DNA from 4 places in the Brevibacillus sp. FSL K6-2834 genome. Region 3 is predicted to be linked to each of the others. Evidence: riboswitches for the same ligand, from Rfam matches in the RefSeq annotation. Region 3 holds a riboswitch; each other region holds the start of a gene.
The links. Region 3 has a riboswitch for lysine ahead of NST96_RS06630 (amino acid permease). Riboswitches for the same ligand answer to the same signal wherever they lie in the genome.
Positions count from the first base shown of each region.

Region 1 (3,116 bases), 2.4 Mb from region 3:
CATCTCCGCGGGTCAGCGTAAGCGGCGGGAGCAAACGGACAATGGTTTTTTGCGTAACATCGACCAAAATCCCCTCCTCCAGCAAATTTTGCTGAAGCCGGCTTACTTCCTCCGGTGAAACCGAGAGCGGGATTCCCACCATCATTCCCTTTCCGCGAAGCGATTGCAGCTGCTCAGGAAAGGCTGCCCGCAGATCTTCCAAACGATCCCACAGGTATTGCGTCACATCCTGCAATTGACTTTGGAACGCTGCGTCCAACAGTTCGTCCAGAACTGCATTCCCCAAGGCGGCAGAGAGCGGTGACGGCGCAAACGTGGTGCCGTGATCACCCGGCTTGAACAAGTCTTGCAGTTTTTCGCCTGCGATGACACCCCCGAGCGGAAGCCCGCCCCCTACTCCTTTGGCAAAAAGAATGAGGTCCGGTGTCACAGCAGCGTGTTGAAAAGCGAATAATTTGCCTGTCCGTCCCATTCCTGTCTGAATCTCATCCATTGCAAACAAAGTGCCTGTCGCCTGGCAGATCGCCGCCACTTCCTGCAAATAGCTTTCAGCCAGAGGGACGACACCGCCCGAGCCCAGCACCGGCTCCATCAAAACGGCAGCAGGACGGCGTTCCTCACAGACAGCGCGAAGCTGATCAATGTCTCCTGCCTTCAGCTCATAGACCGGAAAATCGGGCTGAGGAAAATCCTGATAGACGTGAGGCTGTCTGGTCAGGCGAAGAGCTCCCAATGTCCGGCCGTGAAAGCTGTTGGACAGAACCACGATGCCTGAGCGTCCCGTACCTTCGGCAGCCGTCCATTTGTGAATCAGCTTGATAGCCGCCTCGGTCGCTTCTGCTCCGGAATTGGTAAAGAAGACTTTCCCCGGGATGGTATGCTCGATCAGCCTCTGCGCCAGCTTGATCGCAGGGGGATTGAGGAAAATATTGGAGATGTGCAAAAATTGCTCCCCTTGCTCCCGCAGGGCCTGAATAATCCGCGGGTGAGAGTGGCCGAGCACGTTTACGGCAAGTCCGGTAAACAAATCGAGATATCCCTTGCCATTCGTGTCGTAGAGGTAATTTCCCTCGCCCTTGGCGATAGCGATCGGCAGTCTTTTGTACGTAGAGACGATGTATTGTTGATCAAGCGAACGCCAGTCCATGCCTACCCTCTCCCTTACAGCTGTCTCAGCTCCTGCTTGATCTCCGTCTTGGAGCGTGTCTTTTCGTCGATTTGCTTGATAATGCGTGCGGGCGTACCAGCTACTACCACATTCGGCGGAACGTCCTCGATAACGACAGCTCCTGCGGCTACAACGGAGCCTTTTCCGACGCGAACCCCTTCCAAAATGACCGCATTTGCTCCTACCACGACATCGTCTTCGATAACGACCGGAGACGCAGATGGCGGTTCGATCACGCCGGCAATGACAGCACCTGCGCCGATGTGGCAATTTTTCCCGATCGTTCCGCGTCCGCCGACGACGACGTTCATGTCGATCATGGTGCCTTCTCCGATGACGGCTCCGATGTTGATGGAAGCTCCCATCATGATGACGGCGTTGTTGCCGATGCTCACCTGGTCGCGAATGATTGCGCCTGGCTCAATGCGTGCCTGAATGTTTTTTGTATCCAAAAGCGGAATCGCAGAGTTGCGGCGGTCGCTCTCCACTACATAATCCGCGATTTTATCCGCATGCTGCTCCAGAACAGGCTGGATTTCCTTCCACTCCCCGAAAACGACTCCCGTGCCGCCGTTCAAAAAGGCTTTTGCGCTGGGACCGAAGTCGATGCCGTCCAAATCCCCTTTGAGGTATACCTTTACAGGCGTTTTCTTTTCGCTTTTTTGAATAAACGAGATAATTTCATTGGCATCCATCATGTTCACAGTACTTCTCCTCCACTTTTCTTGAAATGAATGTAGAAAAAGCAATGAGTGCAAACGCTATACTCATTGCTTTTTGATACCGGACAAGCAAACGTAAATAGCGCTCCATAAGAGAAACTTCTCCTATGACAGGATGATCATTATTCACGAGCACCCCAGCCCTGCCGCCAATGGGGATGCGGCCAGAACTTCGGCGCTTTGGCCTTTTCTCCTCTTCCCTTTCCCCATTCCTGATGAAAAGAAGTACTCATCCGCAGCGCGCCTCTATTTAGAAGGCAATATGCAATTGTTCAGCTTTACTTACCCTGTACTGTACCAAATTCCGTACCCGGTGGCAACTGTTGAATCGAGAGTGGGCCGCTCCTGCTGGACGGCATTGTCAGCGACTCCCTTTTCCCTCTTTTCAACAGTCCTGATTCATGCTAAACTTTCCATCCACCCTATATGTGAATAGGAGGCTGAACCTGAAGATGTTTGCACCTTCTGCGTTTCTTGTTCGTCCCTTGTCTGCAAGCGATGCCCCTGCCCTGGCCTCTTTGCGGCAACAAAACCACCAATTTCTGCAGCCTTTTGAACCCATCCGCCCCGCTTCTTTTTACACAATTGAAGCGCAGTACCAGCAGTTGGAGGAGGCAGAGCGAAGCTTTCGCGAAGGGACAGGCTATTCGTTCGGCATTTTCGTCGGCCCTGATCAAACCCTCGTCGGCCGCGTCAACCTCTCCAATATCGTGCGCGGAGCCTGGCAAAACGCTACACTCGGCTATTTCCTCGATCAATCTCATAACGGCAAAGGAATAATGACCAGAGCAGTAGGAGAAGTCATCCGATTTGCGTTTACCGAAGCAAAGCTTCACCGGGTTCAAGCTGCGGTCATGCCGCGCAATACAGGCTCGATCAAGGTTCTTGCGAAAAACCGATTTCGCGAAGAAGGACTGTCGCTTCGCTATTTGCAAATCAACGGTAAATGGGAGGATCACCTGATCTTTGCCATTACCGCCGAGGAGCTGGAGACGACGTAGGAGCGGCAGCATCACTTAATCTGGACGGTTGCAATTCAGAAAATCGGTTCAATAATTCGGTTCGGCGTTTGGCTGGGCAATTTGTTCGGCCGATTCGGCCATTTGGGCTTTTGTTCACACTACAGCTACGCCTCCGTGCCAAGCCGCTCGAGAATCCTTCTCTTGCGATACAGCATCATGCCCGTCTCCGCCACGTCACGGACAGACGAGCGATTCAGATAAGCG
Region 1 is NZ_CP151945.1:3,660,781-3,663,896, forward strand. It holds gene NST96_RS18135 (acetylornithine transaminase) at 1-1,147, opposite strand, end outside; gene dapD (2,3,4,5-tetrahydropyridine-2,6-dicarboxylate N-acetyltransferase) at 1,162-1,872, opposite strand; lysine riboswitch at 1,963-2,147, opposite strand; gene NST96_RS18145 (GNAT family protein) at 2,343-2,891, shown strand; gene NST96_RS18150 (EcsC family protein) at 3,017-3,116, opposite strand, start outside.
Region 1: another riboswitch for lysine. It lies ahead of dapD (2,3,4,5-tetrahydropyridine-2,6-dicarboxylate N-acetyltransferase); the one in region 3 lies ahead of NST96_RS06630 (amino acid permease).

Region 2 (3,116 bases), 490 kb from region 3:
CGGATCGAAGCGTTTGACAACTCCAACATTCAGGGGACAGAGCCGGTCTCTGCGATGGTCGTGTTTACAGATGGACGCCCGGACAAAAAAGAGTACCGGAAATTCAAGATCAAAAGCGTCGAGGGGCCGGATGATTACGGCTCGATGCGCGAGGTAGTCCGGCGCCGGTACACGCGCCTGCTGAAGGAAAACCAGACGCTGCCCGACCTGATCGTAATTGACGGAGGCAAAGGACAGATCAGCGCTGCGATAGATGTGCTGGAAAATGAATTGGGGCTCTACATCCCGGTATGCGGTCTGGCCAAGGATGAAAAGCACAAGACTGCCCAGCTCCTCTACGGGAATCCGCCCGAGCCGGTCGAGCTGAAGCGGGACAGCTATGAGTTTTACCTGCTCCAGCGCGTGCAGGATGAGGTCCACCGATTTGCGATTACGTTTCACCGGCAGGCCCGGACAAAGACGATGCTCTCTTCCCAGTTGGACGACATTCCCGGCATCGGCGAAAAACGGCGCAAGCTTCTGTTCCAGCATTTTGGTTCGCTGAAAAAGATGAAAGAGGCGACTGTCGAGGATTTCAGGCAGCTCGGGATTGGCGACAAGCTGGCCCGGGAGATTATCGCCCATCTCAGGAAGATGTGAGCTGAGAAATTGTTCAAAATAATATTTGAACCGGTGCCTTTTGCGTGATATAATCCCTTTCAAACAGAATATGTAACCTCACTTCCCTTTATTGGAGTGAGGTAGAGGCGCGAAAACCATGAGTACCACCCTGAGATCGGGATCGTTGACGGGTAGCGGAAAGGGGGATTCGCCGAAGTACGGAGGGAAGACCCGCTTCCTTGCGTGCTGGGCCTGTGTTGAACAAATACAGGACTGTCATCTGAGCAATACCCCATTGCCGGATGGAGAGCTATCTCACGAGTCTGCTGCGTGTAGATGACAGGGGCTGTACTGTCATGCTTTGTGCCAGCGGCTTGCGTGGTCCAGGGAAGGAGGAACCGATATTGTCTATTACGTAGGCAACGGCAGGTATTTTCCTTGTCGTTGCCTTTTTTGATAAGGAAAAGACTCATGCAACGTTTCGTTTCGACAGAGAATATCCATAGAGACATTGGTCTATTCAAGGAAAAGGGAGAGAAGCCGCATGGGGTTGATCGTGCAGAAATACGGAGGGACCTCCGTTGGTAGCATTGAACGCATTTTTCGAGTAGCAGACCGGATTATTGAATATAAAAAAGCGGGCCATGATATGGTCATTGTCGTATCCGCGATGGGCAAGTCGACAGATGTGCTGGTGGATATGGCCAAACAAATTTCCGCCTACCCTTCGGAGCGCGAGATGGATATGCTCTTGGCGACAGGTGAACAGGTCTCCATCGCACTTTTGTCCATGGCTCTGCATCAGCGCGGCTATGACGCCATTTCTCTCACCGGCTGGCAGGCTGGTGTCACAACAGAAGCGATCCACAGCAAAGCGCGGATCACGGAAATCAAAACCGAGCGGATTCAAAAGGAACTGGCCCGGGGACGTGTCGTCATTGTGGCAGGGTTTCAAGGGGTCAGTGCCGAAGGAGAAATAACCACATTGGGACGAGGCGGTTCCGATACTTCTGCCGTAGCGCTTGCAGCCGGCCTGAATGCCGACAGATGCGAGATCTTTACGGATGTGGCCGGCGTGTATACGGCCGATCCGCGGGTCGTTCCGTCCGCGCAAAAGCTGGACAGTATCTCATATGACGAAATGCTGGAGCTGGCCAATCTGGGGGCCGGTGTTCTTCACCCGCGCTCTGTGGAAGCGGCCAAAACATACAAAGTGCGGCTCGTCGTCCGATCCAGTTTTACGGCTGAAGAAGGTACGTACGTAGAGGAGGTTGCCAATATGGAAACAGGAAGAGTAGTAAGCGGCGTGGCACATGATGAAGATGTGGCAAAACTGACGGTCGTGGGCATGCCTGCGCGAGTGGGAACCCTGTCCCGCCTCTTCAATACGCTGGCTGACAACCAGGTAAACGTAGACATCATTATCCAAAGCTCCTATGATGCGGACGTGACGAACATCTCGTTCACGGTGGCTGCCAGCGACCTGCCAAAAGCGCTGGAAACCCTCTCCTCCAATCAGGCAGAGCTTGGCTTTGAAAAAGTCGATCATGAAGAGGGCCTGACCAAGGTATCGATCGTCGGTGCCGGCATGGTGAACAATCCGGGGGTTGCCGCCGAGATGTTCCGCGTCTTGGCCGAGCAGGACATCACGATCAAAATGGTATCCACCTCCGACATCAAGGTTTCTTGCGTGATTCCCGCAGAACTTACGGAACTGGCAGTTCGCAGCTTGCATACGGCCTACGGCTTGGACGTAAGCGAAGAAGCCGTGGTGCACAGTTTGTAAGCACAACCACATACAAGAGTCGCCTCCCCCCTTTTCGTTGAAGAGGGGGGTTAAATATGACCGTCTGGCTGTTCATTGCAGCGAGGCGCATTTGATTCCTTTTTCCTGTTTCTTCTATATAAATATAGGGAAGCTGATCCGGGACTTTTGTTCAGGTGATGGCACCAGAAGAATCACGCATTCAAACAGCCAAAGAGATCAAGACGCTCCCCTTCTCGGCCAGCTCCATTCGCACCTCCGGCTCCCTGCCCTGCCACCTGTTGACGGCTCCGGCAATGATTCCGCATTCCAGGGCCAGAGAGCGCAAAATTCGTTCAGGCGGCATGTATGAAAAAATCGTGTGCGTCAATCGATATCGATAATGACGCTCTCCCTCCTCCAGGACATCCAGCTTGCCGAGGCCCAGCCTGATAAAAGGCATGACGAGGCCCGCTGCGGACTGGATCGGAATCTGACGGCCAATGTCTTTTCCCAGCCAGTGGAGAATGGCTTGCTCGCTTTCTCCCAAAAGAGTGCTTGTCAGTTTTTCGCGAAGCAGATGATAGCCCAGGTAGGGCATGTGAATGCGTTCGATGTCGGTAATGACACGGGAGGGGAGCAGTGCCCCGAGTTGTTCCTGTTCTTTCACCGGGATGCCTCCTTTTCTAGCACAGGCGGCCGGTGCTTGTCCCTTTTTGCAAAGGTTTTGCACCGAGGCCTGCGAGAGAATGCGGTCTGGTTTGTTACTTGA
Region 2 is NZ_CP151945.1:1,792,018-1,795,133, forward strand. It holds gene uvrC (excinuclease ABC subunit UvrC) at 1-639, shown strand, start outside; lysine riboswitch at 734-921, shown strand; gene NST96_RS08855 (aspartate kinase) at 1,145-2,386, shown strand; gene NST96_RS08860 (DUF2507 domain-containing protein) at 2,568-3,014, opposite strand.
Region 2: another riboswitch for lysine. It lies ahead of NST96_RS08855 (aspartate kinase); the one in region 3 lies ahead of NST96_RS06630 (amino acid permease).

Region 3 (3,116 bases):
TATGTCTGCGCTTCTCCCGACCTGCTTGCGGGGATGCTGAAAATCCATCAGTACACGATGCTGTGCGCGCCGGTAATGGCTCAAATGGCTGCCTTGGAAGCGCTGCGTCACGGACAGGCAGACATGGAGCGGATGGTGGAGAGCTACCGTCAGCGCCGCAATTTCGTCGTTCAAGGGTTTCAGGACATCGGCCTGGCCTGCCATGAGCCGGAGGGAGCCTTCTACGCGTTTCCTTCCATTCGCTCTACGGGCCTGGAGGCAGCCGAATTTGCCGAACGCCTGCTGATGGAGGAAAAGGTGGCAGTGGTGCCGGGTGATGTGTTTGGCGACTGCGGCAAGGGCCATATTCGCTGCTCCTATGCGACTTCGCTGGAACAGCTGCAAAAGGCGCTGGAGCGGATGGGACGTTTTGTCCAAAAGGTTTCTGCCAAATAAGATTGGCGTGCATGGAAAAAGGCCGGGAGCTGATCCCGGCCTTGCCTGTTGGATGGTGAGCACATCATTGCAGGAGAGCAGGAGAGCCGCCGCTTATGATTGCTCGTTGGTCAAATCCACTTTGTGCAGCGGAACGACCTTGGTTTTTTTCGTGTATTTGTAGCCCAGCCAGACGAGGATGAAGAGCGGCAGGCCGATGTACGATACAAGTGCGCCGCCCCAGTCGATCGTCTCGCCGGTAAAGGCGGTGTAGTTTTGGCCAAGCACGACGATGAGGCAGATGATGAAGGCGAGGATCGGTCCAAACGGGAACCATTTCGCCCGGTAAGGCAGCTGCTTCAGATCGTAGCCTTGTGCCAGATACGCCTTGCGGAAGCGGTAGTGGCTCACCGCAATCCCGAGCCAGGCGATAAAGCCGGACATCCCGGAAGCATTCAAGAGCCAGACGTAGACGGTGCCATCCCCGAACAGCGAGGACAGAAAGGCAAACATCCCGATAAGCGTTGTCAGCAGGAGGGCGTTGGTCGGCACGCCGCGGCTGTTCACTTTGGCAAAAAGCTTGGGAGCTCTTCCTTCTTTGGCGAGAACATACAGCATCCGCGTAGACGCGTACATCCCGGAGTTGCCCGCCGAGAGGACGGATGTCAAAATGACGGCGTTCATGACAGAAGCGGCAAAGGCAAACCCCGCTTTTTCAAACACCAGCGTGAACGGGCTGACTGCAATGTCCGTAATGTCGCTGTTTATGAGATTCGGATTGTCGTACGGGATCAGCATCCCGATGACGAAGATCGCAAAAATATAGAACAGCAGGATGCGCCAAAAGATTTGCTTGATGGCTTTCGGAATGTTGCGGGCCGGGTCCTCGCTCTCGCCTGCGGCAATCCCGACCAGCTCGGTTCCCTGGAAGGAAAAGCCGGCGATCATGAAGACGCCGAGCATCGCCATAAAGCCGCCGCTGAACGGCGCATCTCCCTTGGTAAAGTTGTGGAAGCCGACTGCTTCGCCGCCCATAATGCCAAAAATCATCAATACGCCGACGATGATAAAGATGATGACCGTACTTACTTTGATCAAGGAAAACCAATATTCGGATTCGCCGTATCCTTTTACTGATAACATATTTAAGCCAAACATAAGGACGAGGAAAAGCGCGCTCCAGAGAATGGACGGCGTGTCCGGGAACCAGTATTTCATGATGAGCGCACCGGCTGAAAGCTCGACGGCAATCGTGATCGCCCAGTTGTACCAGTAATTCCATCCGAGCGCGAAGCCGAGGGACGGATCGACAAATTTGGACGCATAAGTGCTGAAGGAGCCGGATACCGGCATGAACGCCGCCATCTCACCGAGGCTCGTCATCAGGAAAAAGACCATCAGGCTGATCGCTATATAGGCAACCAAAGCACCGCCCGGACCGGCAGAGTGAATGGAGCCGCCGCTCGCCAGGAAAAGTCCGGTACCGATCGATCCGCCGATGGCGATCATCGTCAAGTGACGGGCTTTCAATCCGCGTTGCAATTGATTGGAAGACATAAAATAAAAACACGACCTTTCTCTTGATTTGCGGGAAGGAAGGCCGGAAATAAAAATACCACCACAAGCCAAAAACGGCAAAAGGGCGGTATGATCCAATCCCCACCAAGCCTTCACGGAAGATAGCACACCACGCTTGCTCGGCTGGCAAACGTGACAGTTCTGTCCCTTGTCGGGTACAGCCCCAGCCTGTGTGTACAGAGAATACACGGCAGACTTCGGCAGCTTTTCCTTCTTCTGGAGTCATCAATCTTCTCTGGATCTCGTACAGAATAATATAAAAGCCGCGACCTCTATCCTCATCGTGTCTGATGAGGATAATTGCTATGAGATTATGTTATGGTTCAAGTATATGGGTTTTTCCTTTAAAATCAAGTGTGATTTTGTGGCAGTGAGGTCCGGGACATCGCGACGGTCTATTATTTTTGGTTTATCGAAGCTGGAGAAGGGTACGAAGGAAAAGAGGGCCATGCTCTGACAGTATGAAGATTATGGTGTGGATATGACAGCTAATGGGATCGCAGGCTGCAAAAAAATGTGTAACAGATGCTACAAAAACCATCTAGTCATCTGAGTCTTTATTCATGGTAAAATAGTACCATAATTAGGAATGTTAGATGTCTTCCCTTCAAAGACACTGCATAGCTCGAACGCAAATAAAGGAAAGAGGTGAGCCGTTTTCATGAAGCGGAGTCTGCATCGACTGTTTTTGATGTGCCTCGCATTTCTGATCTGCTTTACCGGTTTTTCGCTGGAATGGACAAGCAGTCCTGCTATGGCTGCGTCGGCGGTAAATCGCACGAACGATCCGTTAAACGGGGATTGGTCCAAGCCGTATGCCGTAAAGTACGATACGACAGAGGCCGATCTGATGGTCCGGGTCGGGGATATCGACAATCTGGGCGGAGGCTGGCCGAACGGCTACGATCCATTTTCGGGAAAAAGCACAGGGGCCCCATATCCGAAAGTAACTCACCAGCCGACCGATCCGGCAGGAACGGACCAGCTGATGGTGATCAGCTCCTTTCAATATCCGGATTTGCGGAACCCCAAAAATGATGCCAATGATCATGTGGCGGACGGCTATACCCGAAACAATTACAGCAAGACAGCCAATCCGGTCGTTCCCATCAAGGTAACCTTTG
Region 3 is NZ_CP151945.1:1,305,910-1,309,025, forward strand. It holds gene NST96_RS06625 (aminotransferase) at 1-435, shown strand, start outside; gene NST96_RS06630 (amino acid permease) at 529-1,971, opposite strand; lysine riboswitch at 2,087-2,275, opposite strand; gene NST96_RS06635 (cadherin-like beta sandwich domain-containing protein) at 2,654-3,116, shown strand, end outside.

Region 4 (3,116 bases), 1.4 Mb from region 3:
GACAAACTGGTTCCCCGTTGCCGGCAGGATATTGCGAATCACTTGCGGCAGCACGACATTCATCATCGTTTGAACGTGATTCATCCCAATCGCATGGGCTGCTTCAAACTGTCCCTTGTCAATCGAAATAATCCCGCCGCGAACAATCTCGGCCATGTACGCTCCCGTATTAATCGACACGACGAAGACGGCGGCCAGAATCCGGTCCATATCAACCCCGAATGCCAAGGCGGAACCGTAGTAGATGACCATCGCCTGCACAATCATCGGTGTTCCCCGGAAAAATTCGATATACGTAGCTAGAATGGCATTGACTGCTTTCAAAATCGCCCTTTTGGCTCCCCGCTCCGGAACGGGGATCGTCCGGATAAGCCCGATCAATAGGCCAATGATGGCTCCCAAAATCGTTCCGAGCAAAGCGATGAATAGGGTCATTCCCGCTCCGCGAAGGAACATGGGCCAGTTTTCGGAAATGATTTTTACAATCCACTCGAAGCTCATCGTTCTCCTCCGTTCATGCAGGGAAGCTCCCCTGCCCTATGCGCATAAAACCGACTGCATGGAGATGCAGCCGGTTCGCAAGCGATTATTGTGCTGCTGGTTGATTTTTGATGGCTGTATCCATGATCCTGGTACGCTCTTCCTCCGAAATGCCGGATAAAATCTCATTGATTTTTTTCGTCCATTCACTGTCTTTTTTCACGCCGACAGCGATGGCCGTATCATCTTCCGAGGTCGTAAATCCATCCGTAAACTCGACCATGGCAAAGTTCGGGTTGGCCGTGGAGGCACTGACGGCTTCCGGACGCTCAGAGACGTAACCGTCAATCATTCCGGATTCAAGCGCTACGCGCATCGCCGGGAAGTTGTCCATCGCAGGCTCCTGAACGACGCCCTCGATTTGATTGATCACGGAATAGTGGAATGTATTCAATTGGGCAGTCACTTTTGCCCCTTTGAAATCCTGGATCGAAGTAGCGTTCTCGTATTTTCCGCCTTTTTTCACGACCATGACCAAATTGGATTTATAGTAGTTGTCCGAGAAATCGATCGTTTGTTTGCGCTCTGCAGTTGGAGACATCCCTGCAATGATCGCATCGATTTTGCCGGAGGTTAATGCAGGAACAAGGCCATCCCACTCCGTTTTCACGATGACCAATTTTTTGCCCAGGCCATCCGCAATCTTTTTCGCAATTTCTACATCGTATCCGCCTGCGTACTCCGCATTGCCGTCGATTTTCACAGCACCGTTGGAATCGTCCATTTGGGTCCAGTTGAACGGAGCGTATCCCGCTTCCATCCCTACCTTGAATGTTCCCTCATCGGTTGAGGCAGATTGCGAGCTGCCTCCGCCTGTCCCACATCCTGCGAGCAAAAGTACAGCGGATAGAAACATAGCTATGAATGATGACTGTTTTTTCATGGTTCATTTTCTCCTTTGGCTTCTGGTTTTTTGGCTGAAAAAATGCAAAAAGCGACCTGAGATAGACTCAGGTCGCACTACAAACATAGTTGCCCAAATACCTCTCTTTTCCCAGATGAGATAGCACAACTCAATAAATCGGGTCATTTATTGAGACAGTCCTGCAGCTCTTAACTGCAGACCCAGCAATGCAATACCGAGAAATATTGCAAGCTTCGGCGACATTTCCTTCTCCCTGGCATCAACGCTTTCTCGAACTCCGCCAAGGACTGTTAAATATCGCAACCTCTACCTCACTGTTTTAAGTGAGGTCCATATTCAATTATGTTTTTGAGTTTACAATGTTATGTTAATTCTGTCAACCTGGGTCTTTTCTCCAAATGATGCTGGCAGACTATTTTTTGCGTTCCTGTATGCGCAAAAAGACTTATTCCTCTCATCAATGTATGGGGGCGAGGCTCTCCATGAATGTTTTCCGCTCTTCTTCGTTGCTGTTTGACTGCAGATGATAATAGCGAAGCTCGTTGTATTTCGTCTGACTGTCCAAGTCTTGTTTCGGCAGAAATACTGCTTCCCACACACCTTGTTTGTTTAACGAATTATCCATATCGACCACATAATTGCCGACTATCTCAAACCGATCATCGGATTTCTGACTGTTGCCTTTATTTGCGTACCACTCGATCATCGGATGGTAGTCGTATGTTGATTTCTTCATTTGCAGAAGTTCAATGTACGTATCGCTGTTTACGTACGAGATTAAGAGAGACCCTTCATTTAGATCCAAGAGCGTTTTTTGTTCAGTATAACCATCCGGCAGAGACTCCGGTAAGAATACTTGAAAGCTCAGTTTTTTTATTTTATCAATGCTTACAGTAGAGCTCGCACAAGCAGCCAGCAGGAAACAGACGACGAACGGTACCAATCTCCTTATAAACATAGCATCACCCGTATTTTATCATTTGTTACTTACCATAGCGGGGACTCCCATCCTCTTCCTGTCCCTTGGAAAACAGCCTTGAGCCAATTCCACCAGCTGAGGCCGACCAGCAAACGGCTTGATTTGATTGCTTGTTACAAACTTTATGACACGAGTCATAAACATCTCTTTACAGGTGTGAATGTTCCCTCGCTCTTTTCATGGCTACACTAAGACTACATGAAATTCATACGCAAAAGGGTGAGGGATATGGAACAACGCAAAGAAAGAATCCGTCTTCTTGATATTCTGCGAGGCTTTGCAATCCTCGGGACGTTAGGGACAAACATATGGATTTTCGCCCATTTGGGGGATCTTACCTACCTTACGACATATGATTATTCTGGGTGGTGGGCAAAAGACGATCTCATCAGGATGATCGTGTTATTTCTCGTCAACGGGAAGCTGCTGGGATTGTTGACAATCATGTTTGGAGTAGGACTTGAGCTAAAATATCAGCAAGCCATTCGCAAAGGGAACGCTTGGCCTGGAATCTATATTTGGGTATCCTCGCTATTATTCCTGGAAGGCTTGCTGCATTTTACCCTGGTCATGGAGTATGACATCTTAATGAGCTATGGCATAACTGCAATGATCGTCGCCTACATCGTCAAAGGCGGCGACCGCTTGATATCCATAACGATGAAAGTGCTTGGAAGCCTGCATGCAACTGCCATCCTGGGGATCCTGGTGATTAGTCTGATTGATGCCAAT
Region 4 is NZ_CP151945.1:5,579,491-5,582,606, forward strand. It holds gene NST96_RS26840 (amino acid ABC transporter permease) at 1-501, opposite strand, end outside; gene NST96_RS26845 (transporter substrate-binding domain-containing protein) at 587-1,423, opposite strand; lysine riboswitch at 1,537-1,722, opposite strand; gene NST96_RS26850 (hypothetical protein) at 1,863-2,141, opposite strand; gene NST96_RS26855 (DUF418 domain-containing protein) at 2,613-3,116, shown strand, end outside.
Region 4: another riboswitch for lysine. It lies ahead of NST96_RS26845 (transporter substrate-binding domain-containing protein); the one in region 3 lies ahead of NST96_RS06630 (amino acid permease).